DNA from 2 places in the Lonsdalea populi genome. Region 1 is predicted to be linked to the other one. Evidence: predicted binding sites of a transcription regulator. Region 1 holds the regulator's gene; the other holds the start of a gene.

Region 1 (15,154 bases):
GCCCGATCGGCCAGCGGTAAATGGGCCAGACCGTCGCCGTAAAACTCCACGAATTTTCCGACGACGCCATGCTTGCGCAGCATCTGAGTGACCGTCAGCACCAGGTCGGTCGCGGTGATGCCTTCGCGCAATCGCCCCATCAGCTTGAATCCCACGACGTCCGGGATCAGCATGGATATGGGCTGACCCAGCATTGCCGCTTCAGCTTCGATACCGCCGACGCCCCAGCCCAATACGCCCAGACCATTTACCATCGTCGTATGGGAATCTGTACCGACCAAGGTATCCGGATAGGCGATCCGACGCTCCCCATCCTGTTCAAACCAGACGGTTTTAGCCAAATACTCCAGATTCACCTGATGACAGATGCCGGTGCCGGGCGGTACCACGCTGAAGTGACGGAAGGCTTTCTGCCCCCATCGCAGAAACTTATAGCGCTCGTGATTGCGTGTCATTTCCAGCCGTGTATTTTTCTCCAGCGCGTCTTTTTTACTGAAATGGTCCACCGTCACCGAATGGTCGATCACCAGATCGACCGGAGCCTGCGGATTGACCCTGTCGACATCGCCGCCGAGCCGCCGCACGGCATCCCGCATCGCTGCTAAATCGACCACTGCGGGTACGCCGGTGAAGTCCTGCATCAGCACGCGTGCGGGTCGGTAGGCAATCTCCCGATCGCCGTGAGTGCTGGCTTGCCAAGCGACCAGCGCGCACAGATCGGCATCACCGATGCTATCGCCGTCGTAGAATCGCAGTACGTTTTCAAATAATACTTTGAGGGATTTAGGTAAAGCGTCTAGGTTGCCCCAGCGCTCGGCGGCCAACGTCAGACTAAAGAAATGATAGGTGTGCTGACCGGCGGTCAGCGTTTCCATGCGGGCATGGCGATGTTGTGTTGACATGCTTCCTCCAGGCTAATGCGTAACTATCCTGCGAGGCGCCGTCATGGCAGAACAGGACGCTCGCGCCAGCGGCGCAGGAGTGCCATATTTGATGGCGACCAGCAGACAATGACCGGCTTCTGCTTGTGGTTTTATTTAAAGATAACACAAACAAATAATAACTTTTCCATAACAATGGTCGTTATTATAACGATAGGGATAAACTGGAAATATGGCGCTGCCCTTGGCATTTCGTGAGGAAAAGCAGAGAAAAATCGGTTCAAGATCACGCCTATCAGCGTTAAGAAAGACAGACACGAATTAGTTTTTACTGTAAATAATATGCGAGGCAACGCACATCACGCCTCAACGATTTCTCGCCATAATGCTGAAGCAGCCTACAACAAAAACAACACACCGATATAAATGGCAGTTTTTACGGAAGGAACGACGTATGAAACTCTATTACACCCCTGGTAGTTCCGCACTGTTTCCTCACATCATCCTGTGCGAAACACGCGCGCACTTCACCCTCGAGCGGGTGGACCTGCACACCAAGACGACCGAACAAGGCCGGGATTACCTGCACATCGCGCCTAAAGGGTTAGTCCCGGCGCTGGAGCTGGACGACGGCAGCGTTCTCACCGAAGCCGTCGCCATCGGGCTCTATCTGGCGGACAAAGCGCCGCAATACAACCTTATTGCGCCTCCCGATACGATTCATCATTACCATGCCATCGAGTGGTTGAACTACATCGCAATGGAAGTGCATAAGACGGTCTCGCCGCTGTTCCGTTCCGGCACCCCGGAATCTTACAAAGATTTGATGAGAAGCTACCTGAAGCAACGATTTAATTATCTGAATACGGTGTTGAGCGAGCACGACTACCTCATCGGCAATCGATTTGGCGTCGCCGATGCGTATTTATTCACCATCGCCCGTTGGGCGCATAAGTTGAAATTCAATTTGAGCGCGTTCCCGGCACTGAACAACTACATTGAGCGTGTAGGTAACCGGCCGTCGGTAGAGAAAGCGATGACGGCGGAAGGACTTGAGCTCATTACCTGAGCAACGTACTTTTCGAGTCAAAAAAGGGGAAAACATCGCGTTCTCCCCTTTTTTATTTTTTCCAGATGACGCCTTAACTGAGACGAACGGCCTGGAAGTGATGGCGAGGATGTGCGATCCCCTCCTGTGCCGCCACCGGTTGAAGCTCATGCTCTTTCATTTCGCTCGTCATGAGCATGACTTCGTACACCGCGGCCGTCGTGTGCTCCAGCGCTTTCTCCAGCGCAACGCCTTTGAGCAAGTTCACCAATAGTAACCCGCTGGTCAAATCGCCCACGCCCACAGGCTGTTTTTCGCCAAAATCCACCAGTGGCCGGCTGATATGCCAGGCTTCCGTCGCCGTCACCAACAGCATTTCGAAGCTGTCCTGACGGTAGGCCGCGCGGCTAAGATGTTTCACCAGCACCAACTTCGGACCTCGCCGACACAGCCCACGAGACGCCGATACTGCTTCATCAACGTTGTGCACCGTGCATCCGCTCAGGAGTTCCAGTTCAGGTAGGTTGGGAGCAATGGCGTCACTGACTAATAACGACTGGTTACAGTGGAAGTCCGTCACGCCGGGGGCGACGATACAGCCTTTCTCAGGCGTCCCCATCACCGGGTCACAGAAATAGATCGCATTCGGGTTAGCTGCTTTAACCTGACGAACGATATCCAGTATGTGCGCGCCCTGCTCGGGTGAGCCGATGTAGCCGCTCAATACCGCGTCACAGTCCTTCAGTCGGCCAATATTGCTGATGCCCTGCACAATTTCCGTCAGATGTTCAGCAGGCATGACGCAGCCCGTCCACTGTCCGTACTGGGTATGATTGGAAAACTGCACCGTGTTCAACGGCCAGACGTTAACGCCCATGCGACGCATCGGAAACTCGGCGGCGCTGTTGCCGGCATGGCCGAAAACGACGTGAGACTGGATCGACAGTATATTTTTCATGAACGATTGCTACCCTTGCCCCTGTGTTGCGATTTTTCCCGTTATAAAATGAGTAAAGGGAGCATCGCGCTCCCTTCAAAAAACGATCATGCTTTCCAGCAAACCAGACAGTAATGTTTCTTACCACGGCGCAACAGCGTGTAACGACCATATAAACGGTCTTCCTCACTGAAGGTGTATTCCGCGTTGCTCTGCTTTTCACCGTTCACAGAAACGGCGTTGGATGAAATCATCGTCCGGGCCTGACCGCGTGACGGCACCAGCTCCGCGCTGACCAACGCCTGCTGGAGGTCGGCGCCTTTTTCCAGCTCAATGGTCGGCATTCCATCCTGCGCCAGCTGGGAGAAGTCTTCCGCCGTCATGTCCTGCAACGCGCCGGAGAACAGGCTGTCTGTGATACGGCGCGCCGCGGCCAGACCTTCGTCGCCATGCACCATCTGAGTCACCAGCTCAGCCAGTACGTACTGCGCGCGCGGTGCCTTATCACTGTTGCAATCTTCTTTTTCCAGGGCATTAATCTCTTCGATGCTCAGGAAGGTAAAGAATTTCAGGAAGCGATAGACGTCGGCATCGGCGGTGTTGATCCAGAATTGGTAGAATTTGTAGGGGCTGGTTTTGCTGGCATCAAGCCATACCGCACCGCCTTCGGTTTTCCCGAATTTCGTGCCGTCCGCTTTCGTGATCAGCGGAACCGTCAGGCCGAAGACCTGTTTTTGATTCATGCGACGCGTCAGGTCGATACCGGAAGTGATGTTGCCCCACTGGTCGGAACCCCCAATCTGCAGCTCGACGCCGTGCGCGCTGTTCAGCGAGGTAAAGTCGTAACCCTGCAGCAAGTTGTAGGAGAATTCGGTAAAGGAGATGCCTACGTCGTCTCGGTTGAGACGTTGTTTGACCGCTTCTTTGTTAATCATCTGGTTCACTGAGAAGTGTTTACCGATATCACGCAGGAACGTCAGTACGTTCATGGAGCCGAACCAATCATAGTTGTTGGCGGCGATTGCGCTGTTTTCGCCGCAGTCGAAGTCCAGGAACGGCGCGACCTGACGTCGGATTTTTTCCACCCACTCATTCACGGTGCCTTCGGTATTCAGCTTTCGTTCCGTCGCTTTAAAGCTCGGATCGCCAATCAGACCGGTGGCGCCACCCACCAGCGCCACCGGTTTGTGGCCCGCCATCTGGAAACGTTTCAGGCAGAGCAGCGGAACCAGATGCCCCAAATGCAAGCTGTCGGCGGTCGGATCGAAACCGCAATACAGTGCAATCGGCCCTTGCGCCAGTCGCTCTGCTAACGCTTCCTCATCCGTTACCTGAGCCACGAGGCCCCGCTCTTGCAATTGTTTTACCAGGTTACTACTCGCCATTGAGAACTCCATTTTATAAAAAATCGTGTCGTTTCCCCGGCGTTGAACTGCCGGACAACGTACTGGTGCCATAATTCCAACCACGTTGGAACAAAGGATAACCGTCGAATCTGATGCTATATGATAAGCCGCCGATCGCTGTGCGCGGCAGAAAACGCCATAGAATAAAGCGCGGCTAGCGGGAGCGCCAGAGGCTTGTGCAGGTTTTCGTCCGTTACGGCGCGAGACGGTCTATTTGCCAGCCGTTTTCCTGACGTTGATAGAGAAAACGATCGTGCAGACGGTGCGTTCCGCCCTGCCAAAACTCCATGCTGTCGATATGCACGCGGTAGCCTCCCCAAAAACTGGGCAGCGGCACTTCACCGTGTTGAAACTTTTGCTTCAACTCCAGAAATTTGCTTTCGAGGATACCGCGCGCAGAGATACGGCTGGACTGTCTTGACACCCACGCGCCAATTTGGCTGTCTTTGGGACGGCTATTGAAGTATTTCAACACCTCCAACGTCGGGAGTTTTTCCGCGTGGCCGAGCACCGCCACCTGACGATCCAACATCTGCCATGGGAAAAGCAGGCTGATGCGGGCATTGTTGGACAACTGCTGCGCTTTACGGCTGCCGAGGTTGGTATAAAACACCATGCCCTGGCGATCAAAATGTTTCAGCAGCACAATACGTTGATAAGGTTGACCCGTTTCATCCACCGTGGCGACACACATGGCGGTGGGATCGCTCAACCGAGCATCGCAGGCCTGTTTCAACCAGTGTTCGAACATATCTAACGGATCTTCTGTCAAATCGCGACGATGCAGCCCCCCTTGAGTATATTCGCGGCGTAAATCTGCAATATCGATTTGCGCGGCGGGGGCATCGGGCGCTATCGTTACCTTATTACGTGAGGGTTCGTTTTCCGTTGTCATTGCGTCCTTCCATCACACAAACGGGTATCAAAGTAAAATCATTCTGCGCCCGCGGGGTGAAAATCTCAACGTTGATAGCCCCTTGTCTGCCCGTTACCTCAGTACACAGTCATCCACGATCAACTTGCCGTCCCGTTGGATGGCGGCCCGATTGCCGTTGCGCACAAATGTATAGTTATCATTGCTGTATCGTTTTCCTGAGCCATCCGCGACCTGCCGTAAGTGAAGCCGTTCGCCGTCGAGGAAGAATGCGACCTGCTCGTGACCCTGCATCTGCGTTTGGGTCACCGTCAGCGGCATCGTCCCACATTGATAGTGCATGACGTTATCCTGACCATGCCTGAATTGACTACAGCCGCTCAAAAGCAACAGCGCCGCCCCCGTCAGCAACATACTGTTCATAGCTATCTCCCATTGTGATTATTGGACCGGAAAGCAGTCTATCAACCGACCGGATGGGATCAGCTCAGCAAAGTCTGATTAGTCGACATCGTAGGATAGATCGCGCCCAATATCGTTTCCCGGCTAGCGCCGGTCACAGACGGCAGATTTCCGGGCAAGCCCGAGAGCGTACGGTAGGCCAGCCAGGCAAAAGCCAAGGCTTCCATGTCATCTCCGCTAATGCCAAATGCATCGGTCGCGCTGACGGCGGTCTCCGGCAACAGAGCGGACAGCCGTTGCATCAAGAGTGGGTTACGCGCCCCGCCGCCGCAGACCAGTAATCGTTCGGCTCCACCAGACTGCGTAATCTGCTGGGTGATGCTGACCGCAGAGAGCTCCGCGAGCGTAGCCTGGACATCGGCCGGTTCGACCTCAGGAAATGACGCCCGCTGTTGTTCAAGCCAACGTAGATTGAAATATTCTCGGCCCGTGCTCTTAGGCGCAGGCAGCGAAAAATAGGGATCGCTCAGCATTCGCTGCAACAACCCGTTATGCACTCTGCCGCTCAGCGCCCACGCGGCGTCTTTGTCGTAGGGTAATGACTGATGCTGGCGAATCCATGCATCCAGCAGCATGTTGCCGGGCCCGGTATCAAAGCCGGAGACCGGTTGCCCCGGCAGCAGCAGAGAAAGATTAGCGATACCGCCGATATTGAGGACGACTCGCCGTTCGGTGTCACAACTCAGCAACGCGTGATGAAAAGCCGGAACCAACGGTGCGCCTTGCCCACCCAACGCCATGTCACGCCGACGAAAATCCCCCACCGTCGTGATACCGGTCAAGGCTGCGATCTGATTGTTGTCTCCAATTTGCATCGTACAGGGGGCTTCGCCTTGAGGCTCGTGCCACACCGTTTGACCATGGCACCCGATGGCCGTAATGTCTCCCGCCTGGAGCGAAGTCTGCGCCAACAGCGTCTGAACCGCTTCGGCGAACAGCATCCCCAATTGAGTATCCAACTGCCCCACCGCTGACAATGTCACCGTCTGCCCCTGGCACATACCGAGAATCGCCTGTTTTATCGCTTCGGGCATCGAGTGGCAATGACTGGCTAGCTGAACCACGCGCCCTTCGCCTATCTTAGCCATAACGACATCGATGCCATCCAGGCTAGTGCCTGACATCACTCCTATATATCTGCCTGACTGCATGTGTGTTTACCTGTGCCTATAGTTAACAGTAAGTTACTCTTATCGCTAACGTTAAGTCTTAGAAAATAGTCAATCAAAAAAGCAGGTTACCTTTTTTGATGACATGAAATACAGTGTTCCGCTACCCTCATTCCGGGCAACGAGCCTAACTTTGACGGAAATTATGGTCATGGGGAGTTCTAACGGGAACTTTGTAGCGCGTATATCATCAATTTAAGCGCAGTATTTTAACTTAGTGTTTAAAGTGGAATAGCGCTGAGAACAGACCATAATTTAAACATACACCTTTATCTTCGCCGGCACCCGGCTGTGCCAGCCCGACATAGTCATTAGGAGTTTTTTATGATGAAGCGTTTCATTGTCATTGCCATCGCAAGCACCACACTGGCTGGCTGCGCAAACACCAGCACGTTATCAGGCGATGTCTACAGCGCATCGGAAGCTAAGCAGGTTCAGACCGTAACTTACGGTACGGTAGTCTCCACTCGTCCAGTCCAGATCCAGGCAGGTGAAGACAGCAACGTTATTGGCGCTGTAGGCGGCGCGGTTCTCGGCGGATTCCTGGGGAATACTATCGGCGGCGGTACAGGGCGAAGCCTGGCAACGGCAGCGGGCGCTGTCGCAGGCGGCGTGGCCGGGTCGAGCATAGAAGGCGCGGCAAATCGTACCCAAGGCGTGGAACTTGAAATTCGCCGGGATGACGGCAGCACCATTATGGTCGTTCAGAAACAAGGAAATACCCGCTTTTACGCTGGTCAACGTGTCGCAATGGCAAACAACGGTCGAACCCTGACGGTTTCCCCTCGTTAACCCTAAACAAACACAATCACCACCCATAGGGGGGGTGATTGTGTACTTCAATTAATTGTTGATAAACCGTTCAGCCAACTCTCGTCAATAAACGATGGCGCAAATTACTCTCTTAATTACTTATCCATTTTAGAAATGCATTTAATTAAGATTGGCTCTCATGTAATGACAGTATATTTTTTTCCAATCGAGATATAATTACAGTTAATTTATTTACTTCCTCTGGCGTAATGCCATCCAGTATTTCACTGCGCGTTTGTTGTATAACATCATTCACCGCCACAATGATTGGATCAGCCATTTCAGTCAAAAGAATACGCTTTGCGCGTCTATCGTGCGTACAAATATGTCTCGTGATCAGCCCTTTATCTTCCAGTTGGTCTAATGTGCGAACTAATGAGGGCTGCTCAATACCAATCGCTTTCGCTAGCTGGATTTGAGACTGTCCGGGCGGCAGTTCATGTATATTATGCAAAGTGACCCAATGTGTCTGGGTCAAGTCCAAAGGCTTTAAACGTTGATCAATCAAAGCGCGCCAAACACGTACCAACCGAGCTAAATCAGATCCTAATGGCAATTCCATCACCTCTCCTTATAATTAGCAGACTAAGTTATATCCCTGGATTGCAACCATTTCTGATTTAATAGAAAAGAAAATAAGAAGTTAAATTTTGTTTTAAAAACGCAAGAGATCTTACCAAATAATCATTAATTAAAAATGATCTTACACTTGATTTTTGGCATTAAACAGCACAACAAACATTAAAACAAGGGAGTTTGTTTCGACTCTGTTGAAGGTAATGGTTGTTCTACTCTCTCGTACCGCTTCATTCTTTGTCGGCATAGCCTCAAAACATTCTGTTTTTCAGCATCGCTCATCTGTGTCCAGTTAAAACGTTCGGTCCGACTACGGAAACATCCGTGGCAAAAACCACGTTCATTAGCTTGGCAGATACCACGACAGGGATTAGGTACAGGAAAAAGTTCAAGCTGCTCAGCCACGGGACCTCCTCATCGGATCCCTTTATTGAACCGTTGTTCGCCATGGCAGGCAAGCGTTCGTTGCCGATATATTGAAAAACAGTTCAGATAATTGACTAACCGTCCCCAATTCTTAGCAGACAATAACAGGTCAGATACTCTTCTGTCGATGAAATCCCTCAAATCGCATACACCAGTTTTCACTCATTAAACAGAGTATTAACACATTAAAAATTAATGATTTGGACTGAAATTTTTATGAACGCTATACTTTGCAAACTATTTCCCGTGGTACACGGTGATGGTAACTGGCAAAGCCGAATAAGAGGAAATTATGCGTTTACTTCATACCATGCTGCGTGTTGGCGATTTACAACGTTCCATTAACTTTTATACCCAGGTATTGGGCATGCGCCTGTTACGCACGAGCGAAAATACGGAATACCGCTATTCATTAGCTTTTGTGGGGTATACGGAAGAAAGTGAAGGTGCTGTGATTGAGTTAACGTATAACTGGGGCGTCGAGAGCTACGATTTGGGCTCGGCCTATGGGCACATCGCGCTGGGTGTAGATGACGTGGCAGCCACCTGTGACCGCATTCGCCAGGACGGCGGAAAGGTGACTCGTGAAGCCGGCCCGGTCAAAGGCGGGACTACCATTATCGCCTTCGTTGAAGATCCTGATGGTTATAAAATAGAGCTGATTGAAAACAAACATGCCGGCCAGGGCTTGGGCAACTAACCTATCCTACTGACGGGCGCGCAGCCGCGTCCGTCGCCTCTGCATTACTGCATCGCCTTCAAAAATTTGCCATAATACGCACTGCATTTTTGCTAAAGAAAAGAGACTGATGGCTGAGAAAATTAATCTGAATGCACTGAGCGCCCGTTTTCGCGGGTTTTATCCCGTTGTGATCGACGTGGAAACCGCTGGATTTAATGCTAAAACGGATGCGCTGCTCGAGATTGCAGCCATCACGCTGAAAATGGATGATAACGGCTGGTTGCAGCAGGACCAGACATTGCATTTCCATGTAGAACCTTTCGAAGGCGCCAACCTGCAGCCCGAAGCGCTGGCCTTCAACGGCATTGATCCCAGTAATCCGCTGCGTGGCGCCGTCAAAGAATATGATGCGCTGCACGAAATTTTTAAAATGGTGCGAAAAGGGATTAAAGATCAAGGCTGTAATCGCGCTATCGTTGTTGCGCACAACGCCACTTTCGATCACAGCTTTCTCATGTCTGCCACCGAGCGTTGCAGCCTTAAGCGCAACCCTTTCCACCCCTTCGCCACCTTTGATACTGCCGCCTTGAGCGGATTGGTTGTCGGCCAAACCGTACTGGCTAAAGCCTGCATCACCGCCGGCATTCCCTTCGACTCCTCGCAGGCGCATTCCGCGTTGTATGACACCCAACGCACCACGCTGCTGTTCTGTGAACTGGTTAACCGCTGGAAAAAAATGGGCGGATGGCCGCTGGAGCTCAATGAGTCCGAAGAAAACAATACCGCTGCGGCTCAGCGTTAGACATAATTCAGACGCAATAAGGGCGGCCTAAGCCGCCCTATTCAGTATCGGACGCGCGGTCAATCCCGCCGTCGTCCAAACCTCTGACTTACTCTTGATCCTGCTGCTGAGCGTTATGTTTTTCCGCCGTTTCCTTGATCAGTTTCGGCAGCTCACCGCTCTGGTACATTTCGATCACGATATCACAGCCACCGACCAACTCACCATCGACCCACAACTGCGGGAACGTCGGCCAGTTGGCATATTTAGGCAGCTCTGCGCGAATATCCGGGTTCTGCAGGATATCGACATAAGCAAAACGCTCGCCGCATGCCGACAACGCTTGAACAGCCTGAGCAGAAAAGCCACAGCTCGGCAGTTTTGGGGAACCTTTCATGTACAGCAGGATCGGGTTTTCAGCGATTTGACGCTGGATTTTTTCAATTGTCGTTGTCGTCATTCTATTGCTTCCTTAAAGCACGTAATGGCTAATGATAAGCCACTAGCCATGGCATCAGTAAAGGGCGTATGCTCGCCCCAACTACCTTGACACATTTTAACGATAGCGATAACCACAAAAAACGCCATCTTTTGTAGGGTTATCGCCGGGTGGTTTTTAAAAACGTTAACCCGTTAAATCATCAACAAAAATATGTATTAGTACCGAGAAAACAATACGTATTAATGATTTTTCACTATTCTATACTCATTAACTGCTTATTCGCGTTTTGTAATCATGCTGATTTAAGGAATACTGTGGAAATTAGGCGATCAAGAACAACCATCGGTCAGACTATAATGCGTTTAATTGTTACCTTTTTCGTATTGGTTTTTAGCCGCCTATTTTTCAGTCAGGCGATATCGGCCCACCACACACAAGACAAGAAAAAATTCCGCAACAAACCGCTGAAGACCAAAACCACCGCTGACGCCGATAACGACAAAAAACCAAACGCAGCGTAAAACAAACGCCGACCGGGACCTATTCCTCTTTAAATAAAGACGTTTCTTCCCATCACCCCATTTAAAAGGACGCCAAGAAAATCTCTCGGGACCCATTCACGCTAGCGCTAACCAAGAAAGCGCCGAAACGGGGCCACCCTGTTCGGGTGAAAGAAGAAAAGACGACCGCTGAACGTATCAGCCGCAAAAGAAAAGATGATGTCGTCGAAACCGGCGGCCTGGTGCTGAGCACGGCGCATAACAACGATCCCAACGTGCTAGAGTCGCCGTCCTCAACAAGCTGATGAACCAAATCGGCAAACCCTACCACTGGGGCGACTCATCGCCGTACACCGGTTTCGATGGCAGCGGGCTGGTCTATGCGCCTACAAAGATATTGTGAAGATCACCATTCCCCGCACCGCCAATGAAATGTTTCAATTGCGCGATGCCGCGCCTATCAAAAAAAACGAGCTGGAAAGCGACGACCTGGTCTTCTTCCGCATCAATCATCGCGGTACGACAGACCACGTGGGCGTTTATGTTGGAAACGGAAAATTCATCCAGTCTCTTCGCGACGGTTCAGATATCCAAATCAGCAAGCTTAGCGAAGACTATTGGCAGGAACACTATATCGGCGCGCGTCGGGTCGTCATGCCGCATACGGTGAGATAATCCGCAGCAGTTATTAAAATCCAAGCCGAGAAGAAATAGAAAAAGGGGCCGAAGTCCCTTTTTTGCAATCTGCCCACAAGAAAGATTTCCGGGAGCACAAATACCGGCAGTATGGCTTATGCGCCAAATACCGCAGTAAAACTGAAGGCAATAATAACGGCCAATGCCGCTACCGTCGTCAACAGGGACATTTTCAAATTGGTATCCATCACTCTCTCCTTAATTTTTCAGCACAACATTCAAGGTGGCAATGCCGGTTCAGTATAGGGGAATTGGTATCTATCAACACCCTAATGATGAATATAATGTTATGGAAAAGTGACCTTTCTGTTCCATCTCACCAGTAACGTCCGTTTATCGTTGCAAGAGTAGAATTAACGCTTTCACTTTTCGACCGGATCGGACAAAATCGCCGGTTTACTGCTGTACGAACTCCGTTGGTCGAGCATCATTTCCTAATCTTCAGGTATATCCGTCGACACCCCACCTTCTGAATGGCTCGTATCTTCAGAAAGAGAAGGATTCGCGCAGGCAAACGATTAACAAGTTACTTACTGCTGCAGGAAGTAGATTTAGGAGTCATTTAGATGGCAACGATTAAAGATGTGGCAAAGCGTGCTGGCGTTTCGACCACAACCGTATCCCACGTCATTAATAAGACCAGATTCGTCGCCGAAGAAACCAAAGCCGCCGTTCGCGCCGCCATTGACGAACTACATTATTCTCCGAGCGCGGTCGCGCGCAGCCTGAAAGTCAATAACACCAAGTCTATCGGCCTGCTGGCGACCTCGAGTGAGGCGCCCTATTTCGCCGAAATCATCGAGTCCGTCGAAAACAGCTGCTATGTTAAAGGCTATACGCTGATTCTCTGCAATTCCCATAACGATCTGGACAAACAGCGAGCCTATCTCGCCATGCTGGCGCAGAAGCGCGTGGACGGGTTGCTGGTCATGTGTGCGGAATACCCGCCTGAACTTCTGACGATGCTCGAAGGCTATCGCCACATCCCTATGGTGGTGATGGACTGGGGCCAGGCACACAGTGACTTTACCGATACTGTTATCGATAACGCTTTTGAAGGCGGATACCTCGCCGCGCAATACCTTATTGAACGCGGCCACCGGGATATCGGGGCCATCCCGGGATTGCAGGAGCGCAATACCGGCAGCGGGCGTTATCTTGGTTTCAAAAAAGCGCTCGAAGAAGCGGACATTGATATCCGTGAAGAGTGGATCGTACAGGGCGACTTCGAACCGGAATCAGGCTACAAAGCCATGCATCAGATATTGGCGCAAAAAAAACGCCCAACCGCCGTGTTCTGCGGCGGCGATATTATGGCGATGGGCGCCCTTTGCGCTGCGGATGAACTTGGGTTGCGCGTGCCGCAGGACATCTCCATCATCGGCTACGATAACGTCCGTCATTCACGCTATTTCACCCCGGCGCTGACCACCATTCATCAGCCGAAAGAACGGTTGGGGCAATCCGCGTTCGCCATGCTGTTAGACCGAATTACCAGTAAGCGTGAAACGTCCCAGGTGATTGAGGTACATCCTCGATTAATTGAGCGTCGATCCGTGTCTGACGGCCCATTCCGCGATTATCGCCGTTAGTGATTACATCTCTTTCGATTGAAATAATTACCCCCGCCTTTTCCCCTGCTTCAGCCATTTAAAACTTGTACCCTGGTTGAAGCAGTCATAAACTTGTCCCTGTCTTCTAAGACAATAACCTACGAACAAGACATACAGAGCAGTTTGCTATCCTGTCGATATAACACATTGCCTATTCTGGCTTTTGTGGCACGGATAGATGCCTTTCGTACCGGCTTTTCTCTTAATTTCCCCCCAGTCCCTTTTTCGGGGGATAGACGATGGATCACGTCCACCGACACCTTCTGCAGGTAATTTTGTCTACGCTGTTTCTTGCGGTGTTCGCTAACAGCAAGATAGGGAGAGGTTATGAGTTCATCTTGTGTGGAGGAACTGGACATCCATAACACGTCCTGGTTCCAGATTGTGAAAGAAATGTTGTCTTCGGCGGATATCGCCATCAATGGCGCTCGTCCGTTCGATATCCAGGTCAAAAATCCTGACCTCTATAAACGCGTGTTGCGAGAAGGCTCTCTCGGTCTCGGAGAGAGTTACATGGACGGCTGGTGGGAATGTGAAAGGCTCGATATTTTCTTCCACCGCGTACTCCGGGCCGGGCTTGATAATAAGCTCCCCAAACATGTTAGTGATATCGCCCGCGTTCTCATCGCCCGCCTCACCAACCTACAGTCCAAAAAACGAGCCTGGATCGTCGGAAAAGAACATTACGATCTTGGCAATGACCTTTTCTCACTCATGCTTGACCCCCACATGCAGTACTCCTGCGGTTATTGGAAGGAAGCCGAGACGCTGGAGCAGGCGCAGGAAAACAAGCTGCGCATGATCTGTGAAAAACTGCAGTTGCAGCGCGGTATGACGCTCCTGGATATCGGCTGTGGCTGGGGGGGATTATCCGAATATGCCGCCCGGCACTACGGTGTTTCCGTGACTGGGGTCACCATCTCGCGTGAACAGCAGCGACTGGCGCAGGAACGATGTCGGGATCTGGACGTTACCATCCTGCTTGAAGATTATCGTGATTTAGACCGCCAGTTTGACCGCATCGTCTCCGTTGGCATGTTCGAACACGTCGGCCCCAAAAATTACGACACCTATTTCCGCGTGGTGCGCAAAAATCTGAAACCCAAGGGGCTCTTCCTGCTGCACACGATAGGCGCGAACAAAACCGACCTGTCCGTTGACCCGTGGATTGACCGCTATATATTCCCCAACGGCTGCCTGCCATCCGTCCAGCATGTCGCGCGCGCCAGCGAGGCTTACATGGTGATGGAAGACTGGCACAACTTCGGCGCCGACTATGACCGCACGTTGATGGCTTGGCATGAGCGATTCCAGCAGCATTGGCCGGAGCTGGCCTCCGCCTACTCCGCTCGTTTCCAGCGCATGTTCAGCTACTACCTGAATGCCTGTGCCGGGGCTTTCCGGGCGCGGAATATCCAGTTATGGCAGGTGCTATTCAGCACAAATGGCGTGGAAGGCGGGATTCGCGCGCCACGTTAAGAGACCAGGTTGGCGGGGTCTATTCATTCCGCCAACCTGTCATCTCGGTCAGGCCTGAGAAGGCGTAGGAACCACGGACAGAGAAAGGTTCTGATTCGCCAGAATGCGTTCTACCGTATCGACAATCGCCTGAGTCTGCGGATCGATTTCGATGTTGATATGATCGCCCAGTCGTTTTTTGCCCAGCGTCGTGCGTTGCAATGTCTCAGGGATCAAATGCACGCAGAAGCGGCTTTTCGTCACTTCACCTACCGTCAGGCTGATGCCGTCAATGCCGACAAATCCCTTGTGCAGAATATACTTCATCAGCGTTTCGTCGGTCGGTCGGAACCAAATCTGATAATTATTTTCCGAGATAAGAATCTTCAC
Region 2 (15,154 bases), 1.1 Mb from region 1:
CCGCCACCAGCAGCAGGCTGCCGATGAACAGATGTAATAGAACATGAACTAATGACTGGCGCTGCGCATGAAATTTCAACGTGACGTCTCTGTTACCCACCGGTGAGCCCGGACTCCGTGGTCTGAATCGGCGCCTGGGCAATCAGGCATTGTAGACCGCTGCCGCATAGCTTACTTTGAACGGTTGAAAAGTGCCATGTGATAACGATAGCAGGTACGACTGATTTATCACGAAGCTGACACGCATCAGCTTCGCATTCACAAGTGAGGAAGAGTATGGATTTAGGGGCACTGGTATCAGAGAGCCGTCACCCGGCGACGATGGATTTAGATCGTATGGCGACGCTGGACATGCTGGCCCTCATCAATGAAGAGGACCGACAGGTGCCTGAAGCCATCCGGCAGGTGCTGCCGGCGATTGCGCAGGCGGTGGACGTCACCGCCGCGTGCATGAAGGCGGGCGGTCGGCTGATCTACCTCGGCGCGGGGACCAGCGGACGTTTGGGCGTGCTGGACGCTTCCGAATGTCCTCCGACCTTCGGCCTCGCGCAGGGGCGGGTGATCGGGCTGATCGCGGGCGGTCCCGGCGCATTGTTAAAGGCGGTGGAAGGTGCGGAAGATAACCCAGCGGGGGGCGAGGCCGATCTGGCGGCGCTGTCGCTGACCTCGCAGGATATGGTGATCGGGCTGGCGGCATCCGGCAGAACTCCCTATGTGATTGGCGGCCTGGAGTATGCGCACCGTATCGGCTGCCATACCGCGGCGATTTCCTGCAACCCCGCGTCGCCGATTGCCAGGCTGGCTGAGATCGCCATCTCCCCGGTCGTCGGTCCCGAAGTGCTGACCGGCTCGACGCGGCTGAAGTCCGGCACCGCCCAGAAGCTGGTCCTGAATATGATTTCCACCGCTGCGATGGTCAGGTTGGGTAAGGTGTACCAAAATCTGATGGTGGATGTGAAAGCGACCAACGCCAAGCTGGTCGATCGCGCCTGCCGCATCGTGGTGGAAGCCTCCGGCGTGGAGCGCGGCATCGCGCGGCAGGCGCTGGAACAAACAGGGTATGAGGTCAAACCCGCGATCGTGATGCTGTTAACCGGCTGCGATGCCGCGCAGGCGCAGGAAAAACTGGCGCGTCATCAGGGATACCTGCGCGACGCGATTCAGGAATAGGGATGGGCCTTTCACGGCGCATGATCGTCAATGAGGCGGGGACGTCCCCGCCAATCTAAGGAGCCCGTTTTGAACGATAAGAAAAATTTGCGCGTCGTATTTTTCGACTTGGACGGCACACTGCATCAGCAGGATATGTTCGGTTGTTTTCTGCGGTATCTTATCCGGCGTTTGCCGTTGAATTTGCTGGTGGTTATTTCCGTGCTGCCCGTGGTGATGTTCTCGCTGCTGTGCGGGGGCAGGGCGGCTCGCTGGCCGATGAGCTGTTTACTGTGGGCCATCACGGTGGGCCGCGGTGAGGCGAAGCTCGAACAGTTGGAAAAAGCGTTTGTGGATAGTTTTCGTCGGCAGGTGACGCCGTTTCCCGAGGTGCAGCAAAGGCTGACCACTTACCTGAGCGCCAGCGATGCTCAGGTGTGGCTGGTCACCGGTTCGCCGCAGCGGCTGGTTGAAGCGGTTTATCGCGACGCCCCGTTTCTGCCGGGCGTGCGGCTGATGGGCAGCCAAATATCCCGTCGCTACGGCGGCTGGGTGCTCACGCTGCGCTGCCTGGGCCGGGAAAAGGTGGTGCAGTTGGAACGTCATCTGGGCGCTCCGCTGAAGCTTTACAGCGGCTACAGCGACAGTAAACAGGATAACCCGCTGCTGTACTTTTGCGAGCATCGCTGGCGGGTCACGCGGCAGGGGAGCCTGCAACAGCTGGAGTAATTCCACCACGCCACCCGCCGTGTATAATGCCCGCCGCGCACGAGAGACTGACTGGCAAAAGAGGCACGATGAACAGCGTAAATGGTGATGAATTCTGGATGCAGCACGCGCTGGTGCTGGCGCAACGGGCCTGGGACGAAGGGGAGGTTCCCGTCGGCGCGGTGCTGGTGCTGGACAATCAGGTGATCGGCGAAGGCTGGAACCGGTCTATCGGTCAGCACGATCCCACCGCGCATGCCGAGATCATGGCGCTGCGGCAGGGTGGCATGGTAGTGCAAAACTATCGTCTTCTGAACAGTACGCTATATATCACGCTGGAGCCGTGCGTGATGTGCGCGGGGGCAATGGTGCACAGCCGTATCGGCCGTGCGGTTTACGGCGCCGCCGACGCCAAGACGGGCGCGGCCGGATCGCTGGTGGACATTTTGCGTCATCCCGGTATGAATCATCAGATCGAGATCACATCGGGCGTACTGGCCGAGGCCTGTTCAACGCAGCTGAGCGACTTTTTCCGCCTGCGGCGGAAACAGCAAAAGGCGCGCCGTGCGGCGGCCAGCGGGGGATTACTTTCCTGACGGAGACAATCCGGACTGCGCCAGCGCCGGAGAAACGGCGGGATACCCTTCACCCGCCTGCTTAATATGCTGTGCCTGGTTCTCTTTTTCCGTCAGGTAGCCGACCAGGCTGATCGTATAGCGACGGATGTTTTCCACGTAGTTATAGGCTTCGTGACCTCGCGCATAGCCGTTGGCGGTCTGCTGGTAGTAACGTTTCTGACTGAGCATCGGCAGGCGCATTTTGACGTCCGCCCAGCTGTCCGGATTGCCTTTCTGCTTCTCCGTCAGCTTGCGCGCATCCATCAGATGGGCGTAACCCATATTGTAGGCCGCCAGTGCGAACCAGATTTTCTCGTCGTCCGGAATGGTGTTCGGCATACGCTGCATCATCAGCGACAGGTATTTTGCGCCGCCGCGAATGCTTTCTTCTGGATTCAGGCGGTCGACCACCGCCAGGCTTTCCGCCGTATTCCTCGTTAACATCATCAGACCGCGCACGCCGGTCGGCGAGGTCGCCAAAGGATTCCAGTGCGATTCCTGATAAGAGATGGCGGCCAGCAGCTTCCAGTCTATCTCCGTGGCATAGCGCTCAAACAGTAACCGCAGTCCCGGCAGTCTGTTGTCAATCGCGTTCAGAAACGTGGTTGTGTCCACATAGTCGAACTCACCGACGTGACCCAGATATTTTTCTCCGAGACGCGCCAGCGAGCCGTCTTCACCGATCCGGCTGAAGAAGTCCAGCATGGCGGCGGACAGGCTGTCATCGTGGGTTTGGCGCATATACCAGTTCACCGGCTCTTCATCGCTGAGATCAAAAGCGACCGCCAACTGCGGATAAATGCGCTGCAGCAACCCGACGCTGATCGAGTCCGCAATCGTGTAATCCAGCCTGCCGTCAACCACCTGTTTAAGCAGATCCAGCTCTGAGATGTTGGTGCTGGTTTCCCAGGTCAGGCTCGGATACCGCCTGGACTGCTGTTCGCGTAACGTGGATATCTGGGCGGCGCCGGACAATACCGCCAGACGGCCTTTGAGCTTGCCAAGCGACGTGGGACGAGGCGAGCCCAGTCGATATACCAGTTGTTGTGAGACGGAATAATAGGTGGGGCCCGCGCGGAACGACTGCGTCCGGTCGTCGCTGTAGGTCAGACCCGCCGCCAGCATATCGGCGTCGCCGTTATCGAGATCGGTGAATAATTCATCGATGTTCCGACGAGTAGAAACGACCAGCTTGACGCCGAGGTAATCGGCGAATCGTTTAGCCAGTTCATAATCGAGCCCTGACGGGGAGCCCCGATGTAGGGAGTAGGTCAGTGGAGAAACAATCGTACTGACACGTAGCTCACCACGTGAAAGGATTTGCCTGAGTTGGTCGTCCTGGCTACTGCGCCAGGGAATATTTGGCCACAGCGCCAATGCCAATAACAGTGCAATCGCCCCGATGAAAAAGTAATTTATCGTTAAACGCTTCAAGTAATTTGATGTCTCTCGGCGGCCTGTAGGCCTGTCTGTCTGTTAGGCAGTTTCTTATGCTGAATGTCCCAGAGTCGGGGCATTTTGCGTAACAAACCGCCAGGGTGCAACTTTTATTGCCCTGGTAACGAATTGGTCACCCATCATCAAAGATGTTCGGCTATTGTCGCGCAAACGGTTTCGTCGTGCGCCGGTATTCTCTATAATGTGCCGCGTTCCCCCTCCTGTAGCGCCATGGTGCCCGGCTATCGGTGCATCGAAGACGAGAGAATGTGAAATGATGGAAATACTGCGTGGTTCCCCGGCTTTATCGGCTTTTCGTATCAACAAACTATTGACGCGTTGCAAAGACAATTTTCTGCCCATCAGCGATATCTACGCTGAATATATGCATTTCGCCGACGTTACCGCCCCGTTAAGCCACGATGAAAAAACGCAGCTGGCCCGCTTGCTGAAATACGGTCCCTCACTCCCCGAACACGATCCCGCAGGCCGCCTGATGTTGGTCACGCCTCGTCCCGGCACCCTTTCTCCCTGGTCTTCCAAAGCCACGGACATTGTGCACAACTGCGGCCTGAGCACCGTTCGTCGTCTGGAGCGCGGTCTGGCTTTCTATATTCATGCGCCGACGCTGAGTGAAGCACAGTGGCAGTCGCTGAGCGAACTGCTGCACGACCGTATGATGGAGACGGTGTTCAGCGAACTGCAACAGGCGGAGCGTTTGTTTGTTCAGCACGAACCCGCGCCCCTTCAGCGGGTCGACATCATGGCGGAAGGGCGTCAGGCACTCGAAGCCGCCAACCTTCTTCTCGGACTGGCGCTGGCGGAAGACGAAATCGATTATCTGATCGACGCCTTTACCCGCCTGAACCGCAATCCGACCGACATCGAACTCTATATGTTCGCGCAGGCCAACTCGGAACACTGCCGGCACAAAATCTTCAACGCCGACTGGGTCATCGACGGCGTAAAACAGCCCAAATCCCTGTTCAAAATGATTAAAAATACCTATGAACAGACGCCGGATTTCGTGCTGTCCGCCTATAAAGACAACGCCGCCGTCATGACTGGCTCCGCCGTAGGACGCTTTTTCCCGAATCCGCAGGGTCGCTATGAATATCATCAGGAAGACGCTCATATCCTGATGAAAGTGGAAACCCATAACCATCCCACCGCCATCTCGCCGTGGCCGGGCGCCGCCACCGGCTCTGGCGGCGAAATTCGTGACGAAGGCGCGACCGGACGCGGCGCCAAGCCAAAAGCCGGACTGGTTGGTTTTTCCGTTTCCAACCTGCGCATACCCGGCTTTATTCAGCCGTGGGAGCAGGACTTCGGCAAGCCGGATCGCATCGTCAACGCGTTGGATATCATGCTGGAAGGCCCGCTGGGCGGCGCGGCGTTCAACAACGAATTCGGCCGTCCGGCCCTGACCGGTTACTTCCGTACTTATGAAGAGTCGGTCGACAGCCACAATGGAACGGAAGTCCGCGGTTACCATAAACCTATTATGCTGGCGGGCGGGATCGGCAACATTCGCGCGGATCATGTGCAGAAGGGCGAGATCGCCATCGGTGCGAAGCTGATCGTGCTGGGCGGACCGGCGATGAATATTGGTCTGGGCGGTGGCGCGGCCTCTTCCATGACCTCCGGCCAGTCCGATGCCGATCTGGACTTCGCCTCGGTGCAGCGTGATAACCCGGAAATGGAGCGCCGCTGTCAGGAAGTGATCGACGTTTGCTGGCAGCTCGGTGACGAAAACCCGATTCTGTTCATTCATGACGTGGGCGCGGGCGGCCTGTCCAACGCCATGCCGGAGCTGGTCAGCGACGGCGGGCGCGGCGGCCGTTTCGAACTGCGCGACATTTTGAACGACGAGCCGGGCATGAGCCCGTTGGAAGTGTGGTGTAACGAGTCGCAGGAGCGCTATGTGCTGGCGGTCGCGCCGGAACAGTTGGCGACATTCGACGCCATTTGTCGCCGCGAGCGTGCGCCCTACGCCGTGATCGGCGAAGCGACCGAGGAACAGCATCTGACGCTGAACGATCGCCACTTCGACAATCAACCGATCGACATGCCGCTGGAAGTGCTGCTGGGTAAAGCGCCGAAAATGCAGCGCGATGTGACCCGGCTGCACAATGAAGGCAAGCCGCTCAACTTCGACAATATCTATCTGGCCGACGCTATCGAGCGCGTACTCCATTTACCGGCCGTCGCCGAAAAAACCTTCCTGATCACCATCGGCGACCGTAGCGTCACCGGCATGGTCGCACGGGATCAGATGGTGGGGCCGTGGCAGGTGCCGGTCGCTGACTGCGCTGTAACAACGGCGAGTCTGGACAGCTACTACGGCGAAGCGATGTCCATCGGGGAGCGTACGCCGGTGGCGCTGCGTAACTTCGCCGCCTCGGCCCGTTTAGCGGTAGGGGAAGCGCTCACTAACATCGCAGCGACGCACATCGGCGATCTGAAACGCATCAAGCTGTCCGCCAACTGGATGTCCGCCGCCGGGCATCCAGGCGAGGACGCAGGTCTGTATGAAGCCGTCAAAGCCGTCGGCGAAGAGCTGTGTCCGGCGTTGGGGCTGACCATTCCCGTGGGTAAAGATTCGATGTCCATGAAAACCCGCTGGCAGGAAAACGGCGAGGATCACGCCGTCACATCGCCGCTGTCGCTGGTAATCACCGCGTTTGGCCGCGTGGAAGACGTGCGAAATACCGTTACGCCGCAGCTGCGCACCGATAAAGACAACGCCCTGCTGCTGATCGATCTCGGCATTGGTCATCATGCGCTGGGCGCGACGGCGCTGGCGCAGGTGTATCGTCAGTTAGGACGTAAAACGGCGGACGTGCGCAGCCCGGAACAACTGGCCGGTTTCTTCAACGCCATGCAGAAGCTGGTCGCCGACAAGGCGCTGCTGGCCTACCACGACCGTTCTGACGGCGGCCTGCTGGTGACGCTGGTGGAAATGGCCTTTGCCGGTCATTGCGGCCTGTCCGCCGATATCGGCAGTATGGGCGAAGACGGTCTGACTATTCTGTTTAACGAAGAATTAGGCGCGGTCATTCAGGTTGAAGCCGACCGACGCGCGGAAGTTGAGCAGGTGTTGGCGGCGTTTGGTCTGGCGGAGTGCGTGCACTACCTGGGCCGCGCGGAAGCGGGCAACCAGTTCGTCATCTCCCTGGGCGAGGAAGTGATTTATCGTGAGAAACGCTCCACGCTGCGCAGCTGGTGGGCGGAAACGACCTGGCAGATGCAGCGCCTGCGCGATAACCCGCAGTGCGCTGATGAAGAGCATCTGGCGAAAGAAGACGACAGCGATCCGGGTCTGAACGTTTCGTTGAGCTTCGATCCGCAGGAGGACATTACCGCGCCGTTCATCAATACGCAGGTGCGTCCGAAAGTGGCCGTACTGCGTGAGCAGGGCGTCAACTCGCATGTGGAAATGGCCGCGGCGTTCGATCGGGCCGGATTTGAGGCTATCGATGTCCACATGAGCGATCTGCTGGCGGGCCGACGTGACCTGCAGGACTTCCAGGCGCTGGTCGCCTGCGGCGGCTTCTCGTATGGTGACGTCTTGGGCGCAGGCGAAGGTTGGGCGAAGTCTATCCTGTTCAACAGCCGCGTCCGCGATGAATTCTCGGCGTTCTTTGCGCGTCCGCAGACGCTGGCGCTGGGGGTGTGCAACGGCTGTCAGATGATGTCCACGCTGCGCGAGCTGATCCCGGGAGCAGAGAACTGGCCGCGTTTCGTTCGCAACAAATCAGATCGCTTCGAAGCGCGCTTTAGTCTGGTGGAGATCGCTCAGAGCCCATCGCTGTTTATGCAGGATATGGCGGGTTCGCGCATGCCTATCGTCGTGTCGCATGGCGAAGGGCTGGTGGAAGTGCGGGATGCTGCGCAACTGGCCGCGTTGGAACAACAGCAACTGGTGGCGCTGCGCTTCGTCAATAACTATGGTCAGGTCGCAGAAAACTATCCGGCCAACCCGAACGGATCGCCGCGCGGGATCACAGCGGTGACCAGCGTCGGCGGGCGCGCCACCATCATGATGCCGCATCCTGAGCGTGTATTCCGCACCGTCAGCAACTCCTGGCATCCGGATTCCTGGGGCGAGGATAGCCCGTGGATGCGGATGTTCCGCAATGCGCGTAAGCAGCTTGGATAAGGTACTTTGGCTTAGCTGAAGCACTGACGGAAAAAGGGGCGAAGCTCCCAGGACCGGACACCTTGGGTGTCCGGTTTTTTTATGGGCCTAAACCTTGACACTAGGCTATGACGAACGATCGGATAATACGGCGTTGCCGATCCGCAGAGGGTGTGTTCTACCGTGCGCCACTTTCCCCGCGTGATCTTGCGAACGGCACAGGAAAGCGGCGTGGGTAGCGCTGAAAGAACGCCGCCTTTTTTCTGCCATATTGCGGGTTTCAACCCATTCTTAAATGCGCGCTCCGAACGGGCTGTCTCATAGCCACGACAAGGCTATTCTGGGCTGTCTCCTAATGGAGACATCTATTTTGTTGATAAATAAGTTTTTTATTTTTTAACTATTTTGGTGTCGGTTTTTAGCGACAGAAAACGGAAACGCGCGAGGCGATACCGACTCATTCACGGGCGATGAGCGAAGTAAGAAGAAAACTGAAATTTAATTTCGATTAAACATCAATTGGTTATGATATTACGTAGATTGATGGCACGGTAGATGCTATAGCTTATTCAGCTGCTCATTCAGCTGGTTATGACAGCGAAGCGGAGTCAACGCTTTTGCTCATGACGCCCGGAATGATGCCATAAGAAATGGTGCCTATCGTCCAACATTAACGATAACTGTGCGTACAAACGAACTTTATCACCCCTCGGACGACACGTTGAGTGAGGCACCCCCTCTTCAGAGACCCGGTCAAACTTCCCGTTTGACCGGGTTTTGCTTTTTTAGCGCCTCCATGCGCTGAAACGCGCTAATTCTGCGAGGCGTTTCGCATTCTTTCCGGTAATCCGACCGAATTTCGCGATGGGCTGGCATGCGCTTCTCAGGTCGTGGGCGAAAACATTGCACTTTCGCTGGAGTTGGCTAGCATCGAGCGAATGAACAGGCAACGAGATGGTCTCATTGAAACGATGGCGTTTATTTCCCCGATCTCTGCGACAGCTGGTCATCATGGCGTTCTTGCTGGTGCTGCTGCCCTTGCTGGTACTGGCCTATCAGGCTTATGGCAGCCTGAATGCCCTCAGCGAACAGGCTGCCATCATTAACCGTACCACGCTGGCGGATGCCCGCCGCAGCGAGGCGATGGCCGGTTTGGCATTGGCGCTGGAACGCAGCTATCGTCAGTATTGTGTACTGGACGATCGCGCGCTGTCCCAGCTCTATCAAACTCAGCGCAGGCAGTATGTTCAGATGCTGGACGTCCACGCTCCGATCCTGCCCGATCCTCAATTACCCCAGCGCCTGCGGCAGTATCTGACGCAACTGGCGGAGATGCATTGTCAGAACAGTGCCCCGAGCCGTGAAGCCTCTGCTCTTCTGGAGCGCTTTTCTCAGGCCAATACGCAGATGGTGCAGGTAACGCGAGAAGTGATTTTCTCCCGCGGGCAGCAGCTTCAGCGGACTATCGCGGAGCGCGGCCAGTTCTTCGGGTGGCAGGCGCTGTTGTTGTTTCTGGTCAGCGTGCTGCTGGTGGGGCTGTTTACCCGCATGATTATCGGTCCGGTCAAGGGCGTCGAGCGGATGATCAACCGCTTAGGTGAAGGACTGCCGTTGGGGACATCCCTAACGTTCAGAGGCCCCCGGGAAATTCGTTCGTTGGGACAACGCATCATCTGGCTGAGCGAACGTCTCTCATGGCTTGAAGCGCAGCGGCATGAGTTTCTGCGGCACATTTCACATGAACTCAAAACGCCGCTGGCGAGCCTGCGCGAAGGCACGTCGCTGCTTGCGGATGAGGTCGCCGGACCGCTGACGGAAGACCAGCGGCAGGTCGTCGCTATTCTGGACAGCAGCAGCCGTCATCTACTACAGCTGATAGAGCAGCTGCTCGACTACAACCGCCAGCTTGCTGATGCGCCGACCGAACTTGAGCCGGTGGATCTGGCGGCGATCGTCGAGTCCGTCGTCGCCGACCATAGTCTGCCAGCGCGCGGCAAAGCGATGAGGACGCACGTTGAACTGGACGTCACAATGTGCCATGCGGAAACCACGCTGTTGATGAGAGTGCTGGATAATCTCTATTCCAATGCGGTGCACTATGGGCAGGAATCCGGTAACATTTGGGTGCGCAGCCGCAGCGTCGGTTCGCACCTTCAGATTGATGTCGCCAATACGGGAGCGCCGATACCGGAAGCGGAACGCAGCATGATTTTCGAGCCTTTTTATCAGGGTGCGCATCAGCGCAAAGGCGCAGTCAAGGGCAGTGGACTGGGGCTAAGCATCGCGCAAGATTGCATTCGGCGAATGCGCGGCGAGCTGGCTCTGGTTTCGGTAGACTATGCCGACGTCTGTTTCCGTATCGAATTGCCATTAACCACCGAGAATCAAGCATGAATGCACGGTTTTTCCGCTCCTTATTCCCCCGTCGGTATGCTGTGGCAGCATCAACCCTATGGGGCCGTGTGTTACGCATTTTGCTGATCTCTTCACCCCTTTTAGTCGGCTGCGCACAACCCGTGGGCGGCGGAACGCCCATGATTATCGAAGCTAACCGCGAGCCCAATCGGCTGTTGGCCGATTATAGCCGGGTGGACTGCCGTCCCCTTTGGCTGGCGAATAGCCGTGAAGCCATGGCAAATTCCCTGTATTGGCTGAGGGCGATGGATTGCGCGGCCCAACTATCCCCATCGCAGGCGCTGACGCAGGCCAATCAGACGCCGACGTCTTCAGACTGGGCCGGGCTCTGGAAACAAAGTCTGCTGCGCGAGCGGGCTGGCACGGTTCCCGCGGAGCAGCGGCAGCGGATCGCCCGGCTGGCGCAGGAGAGCGAAGACATACCGGGAGGGCTTATCCCCTTGCTGCAGCTGTGGATGGACAAGCAGCAACTGGCTGCCTTTCAGGACGAAGCGCGCGCGCGAGCGCAGCATTTGCAGGACGATCACAACAAAGCGTTGGCCGATCTCCGTGAACAGCAAAATCAGCTGCGTGAGCAGTTAGATATCACGACGCGCAAGTTGAAAAACCTGACGGATATTGAGCGTCAGCTGTCGGCGCGCAAAGCGGTGTCCGCTGATTTTTCTGACGGAGAGGAGCGTCGCGACAACGCTCAGACACGTTCGTCGTCAGAGACGAATGTGAAGCCTCTGAACGCCGAGACCTCACCGGCGCAGCCTGGTTCGAAAATGGGAGTCAATAATCCATGATGAAGCGGCAATCCGCCAGCCTGCTGCTGGTCGACGACGATCCCAGCCTGCTGAAGCTATTGGGAATGCGTTTGACCAGCGAAGGCTTCAGTGTGACGACCACCGCCAGCGGTCAGGACGCGTTGCGTTTGCTGATGCGCGAAAAAATCGACCTGGTGATCAGTGATTTGCGGATGGATGAAATGGACGGCCTCGCGCTGTTCGCGGAGATCCAGAAGCAGCAACCGGGGATGCCGGTTATTATTCTGACCGCGCATGGATCTATTCCGGATGCGGTGGCGGCGACGCAAAAAGGCGTATTCAGCTTCCTGACCAAGCCTGTCGATCGCGATGCGCTCTATCAGGCCATCGGCGAGGCCTTATCGGTGGCGGCGCCCGCTCGGGACGATAGCTGGAGAGAGACGATGATTACCCGCAGTCCGCTGATGCTGCGTCTGCTGGAGCAGGCTAAAATGGTCGCGCAATCGGATGTCAGCGTGTTGATTAATGGCCAGAGCGGGACCGGTAAAGAGGTGCTGGCACAGGCGATTCATTCGGCCAGCCCGCGAGCCGACAAACCCTTCGTGGCGATCAATTGCGGCGCGCTGCCGGAGCCGCTGCTGGAGTCGGAGCTGTTCGGCCATGCCCGTGGCGCGTTCACCGGGGCTGTGAGCAGTCGTGATGGCCTGTTTCGCGCGGCGGACGGTGGAACGCTGTTTCTGGATGAGATAGGCGATATGCCGTTGTCCCTACAGGTTAAGCTGTTGCGGGTATTGCAGGAACGTAAAGTCAGGCCGCTCGGCAGCAACAACGATCTGGATATCGACGTGCGTATTATTTCGGCGACCCATCGCAACTTGCCCAAGGCGATGGAGAAAGGGGAGTTTCGGGAAGATCTGTTTTACCGTCTCAACGTCGTGAATATGAAAATCCCGGCGCTGAATGAGCGTTCAGAAGATATTCCTTTGCTCGTCAACCACCTGCTGCGCGATGCCGCTGCGCGTCATAAACCGTTTGTGCATAGTTTTTCCACGGATGCCATGAAACGCTTGATGACGGCGAGCTGGCCGGGTAACGTGCGGCAACTGGTCAATGTCATCGAACAATGTGTGGCATTGACTAGCGCGCCGGTCATTAGCGAGGCGTTGGTCGAACAGGCGCTGGAAGGCGAAAATACGGCTTTGCCGACTTTTGCGGATGCGCGCCATCAATTTGAGCTGAACTATCTGCGTAAACTGCTGCAGATCGCCAAGGGCAATGTCACTCATGCGGCTCGCATGGCGGGCCGTAACCGGACTGAATTTTATAAACTGCTGGCGCGCCATGAACTGGACGCCAATGATTTTAAAGACTAACTATGGGTAAGTATCGTGCTGATAGCGGGTGCGAGTTAATGCGCGGCCCATCGCATAAACGATGCCAGGCTACGGCCGAGACAAAGTGATGATTAGGATTTCTTGATGAAAAAAATTGATGCGATTATCAAGCCCTTCAAACTGGACGACGTTCGTGAAGCGTTGGCGGAAGTAGGGATTACCGGCATGACGGTGACTGAAGTCAAAGGATTTGGTCGCCAGAAAGGTCATACCGAGCTGTATCGCGGTGCGGAATACATGGTGGATTTCTTGCCTAAGGTAAAAATCGAAATCGTTGTTGCTGACGATATCGTTGATACCTGTGTCGAAACCATTATGCAAACGGCTCAGACGGGTAAAATCGGCGACGGTAAAATTTTTGTTTATGACGTTAGACAGGTCGTGCGTATTCGTACAGGTGAGGAAGACGAAGCCGCGCTTTAAGGAGTTAGGGCTTTTTTTACGTCCTTTGGACCACAAAACGAGCTGAATCAATGCCGTCCGTAATATGTCGTCGGCGTTGATTTAGGTACACCCGGGGGGGTTGTCTAATCTGACGGTTCTCACCTGATCGTCACCCCCGATATTCGTGTCTGGGTATCTATTTGCCGCAGGTTATCCCACTTCTTTGTCGGAGCATCATTGACTGCATAACGAGCTTTACCACGCCTTTGTCATTCGCAGAGGACGAGATCCGATACTCGGGAAACTTTCCAGTTGCTGCTATATTCCAGAGGGAAAGGTTTTATTGGTCTTATGGCGCTCAGGAGCAGAAACCACAGGCGGTAAAAGCAGGCTACGTCATCAGGAAAGACGACCGGATCAATCATCGTGAGCTGAACAAAGCCCTTCAGGTTCTATTTATTCAGATGATACAGGCATGTTTCAGGAACCCTATTATGGCCGCGTCAAAATTTGGTTAAAATATTATAGCGCTCATGATGGCGATAAAGGGAACGAATATAACTTAGCCTGGTTTTTAATAGATAACAGGGGCGGTGAGATACCCATCTTCTGGTATAAAAATAGAATTAACATGTTTTTTTGACGACTGTTGTCGTTTTATCCAACCCTGACTTTGATATTATTTAGGACGAAATTGTTTTTTATAAAAACAATATATGTATTATTGATATATTGACGATGGCATGATGATATTTCCGCCTTTTTATTCTGGCCGGTCACTCCGTTATTCATACGGCGTGACCGGCCATGATATGCCACGTTTTTATATTACGCAGACAGCATCAATGCTGGATTAGATTTTACCGTAACCGGCACCAGCTACGATGGCTTTCATTAAGTTGGAGTTCATGGCCTGTACCTTGTAAGAATAAGGGATCTTAGCGGTATAGTTAGTGAAACCACAGCTTGATAGTCCAGCGGCGCTATTGTTGATGAGCGAATTTTTATCGGTGAATGTCTTACCGTTAAACGCTTTCACGACGTCGCACGGTTTCTTGAGATTGGCAATATTGAAACCGTTGCTTTCTGACAGCAGGCTGCCGCTAGTACCGATACCAAAGCTGTAGAGATAGGGATATACCGAAGCCTTAACATCTCCCATGTAGACGTTGTTGAACGCATGCACATTGCCGAAACGAACGCGTGGCGTACGTTCGCGGACCTGGTTAAACAGGTTGTTGTAGAAGGTCACGTGCAGTTTGCCCGCATCCTGCCCCCCATTGGTGTCGCTGTGACCAATCAGGATGGTTTTATCGTGCAGTTCGAATCGGCTATTGGAGATAGTCACATAGTCGGCACCGCGTTTAACATCCAAAGCGGCGTCGTGCTGTACGTAGCGTTCGCCGTTTTTGGTCGTGTATTTGTTGTCGGTAAAACTGCCGTCGCTGATGGTCACGTGGTCTATCCAAACGTGATGAGACGTGCTGATGTTTATGCCGTCCCATTCCGCATTCCAACCATCGCCCTGCTCATAATGCGGGGCGACGTCGACCGGGGTTTCAACGTAGATATTACGCACGATGACGTTGCTCACGCTGTTGATAACTAGAGAACCTTTGATGAATTTACCAGTGTTGCCGATGCCGATAATCGTCGTATTCGCTGGGATGCTGAGCTGACTGCGGGCTTTTTGGTCTGCAAAAGAGCTATAGGCCTTGCCTCCGCTGATATCGATTGTTCCGGTAATCTGGATGATTTTTGCTTTGCTTCCGGCGGCTAGCGCCGCCTTGAATTCAGCAATGTTCTTCGCGGTGTATATGTTGGCGGCAGCAGCAGAGGCGCCACCGGTGGTTGCGCCTGCCTGCGTGGCCCAACCGACGGATGCCGTCGTGCGGGCTTGCGTTGTGAGCAGGCTGGCGGCGGAGGCGTTGGAAGTCATCAACGCGGCGGTAATACCGGCCATCAGCAGCGGTTTGGCGCAAGAGCAAATACGCAAGGATAATCCGTAATACTCCGGTTGTGTTCTTTTAGATAAAATACTGGTGCTCATTTAGAAGTTCCTTTTTCATTATAAAATTCATTCATCAGATCCTTATCGACCCGCTTGATATATATATCAAAGCGTCTGGCCCATTATTCAGAACTGGGATTTGCTGTTTT

Evidence for each region. Region 1 encodes PurR, which represses purine synthesis genes. Its sites were predicted from a motif close to CANGCAAACGTTTGCNTG; they were not measured.
Region 2: a site for PurR is predicted at 4,076-4,093, ahead of purL (phosphoribosylformylglycinamidine synthase). Genes of this name have one in related genera too.

Annotation. Positions count from the first base shown of each region.
Region 1 is NZ_CP065534.1:1,639,878-1,655,031, reverse strand. It holds partial or broken gene acnA (aconitate hydratase AcnA) at 1-902, opposite strand, end outside; gene gstA (glutathione transferase GstA) at 1,336-1,950, shown strand; gene pdxY (pyridoxal kinase PdxY) at 2,024-2,887, opposite strand; gene tyrS (tyrosine--tRNA ligase) at 2,974-4,251, opposite strand; gene pdxH (pyridoxamine 5'-phosphate oxidase) at 4,466-5,167, opposite strand; gene I6N93_RS07180 (MliC family protein) at 5,261-5,569, opposite strand; gene anmK (anhydro-N-acetylmuramic acid kinase) at 5,629-6,759, opposite strand; gene I6N93_RS07170 (outer membrane lipoprotein) at 7,102-7,569, shown strand; gene slyA (transcriptional regulator SlyA) at 7,715-8,152, opposite strand; gene I6N93_RS07160 (DUF1289 domain-containing protein) at 8,332-8,571, opposite strand; gene gloA (lactoylglutathione lyase) at 8,885-9,292, shown strand; gene rnt (ribonuclease T) at 9,402-10,076, shown strand; gene I6N93_RS07145 (Grx4 family monothiol glutaredoxin) at 10,165-10,515, opposite strand; partial or broken gene I6N93_RS07135 (C40 family peptidase) at 11,093-11,672, shown strand; gene cydH (cytochrome bd-I oxidase subunit CydH) at 11,789-11,881, opposite strand; gene purR (HTH-type transcriptional repressor PurR) at 12,260-13,285, shown strand; gene cfa (cyclopropane fatty acyl phospholipid synthase) at 13,634-14,785, shown strand; gene I6N93_RS07115 (riboflavin synthase subunit alpha) at 14,834-15,154, opposite strand, start outside.
Region 2 is NZ_CP065534.1:2,719,941-2,735,094, reverse strand. It holds gene lapG (cysteine protease LapG) at 1-31, opposite strand, end outside; gene murQ (N-acetylmuramic acid 6-phosphate etherase) at 277-1,170, shown strand; gene yfhb (phosphatidylglycerophosphatase C) at 1,201-1,878, shown strand; gene tadA (tRNA adenosine(34) deaminase TadA) at 1,947-2,453, shown strand; gene mltF (membrane-bound lytic murein transglycosylase MltF) at 2,442-3,908, opposite strand; gene purL (phosphoribosylformylglycinamidine synthase) at 4,189-8,073, shown strand; gene I6N93_RS11930 (sensor histidine kinase) at 9,007-10,446, shown strand; gene I6N93_RS11925 (two-component system QseEF-associated lipoprotein QseG) at 10,587-11,255, shown strand; gene glrR (two-component system response regulator GlrR) at 11,252-12,589, shown strand; gene glnB (nitrogen regulatory protein P-II) at 12,695-13,033, shown strand; gene I6N93_RS11910 (polysaccharide lyase) at 13,848-14,957, opposite strand.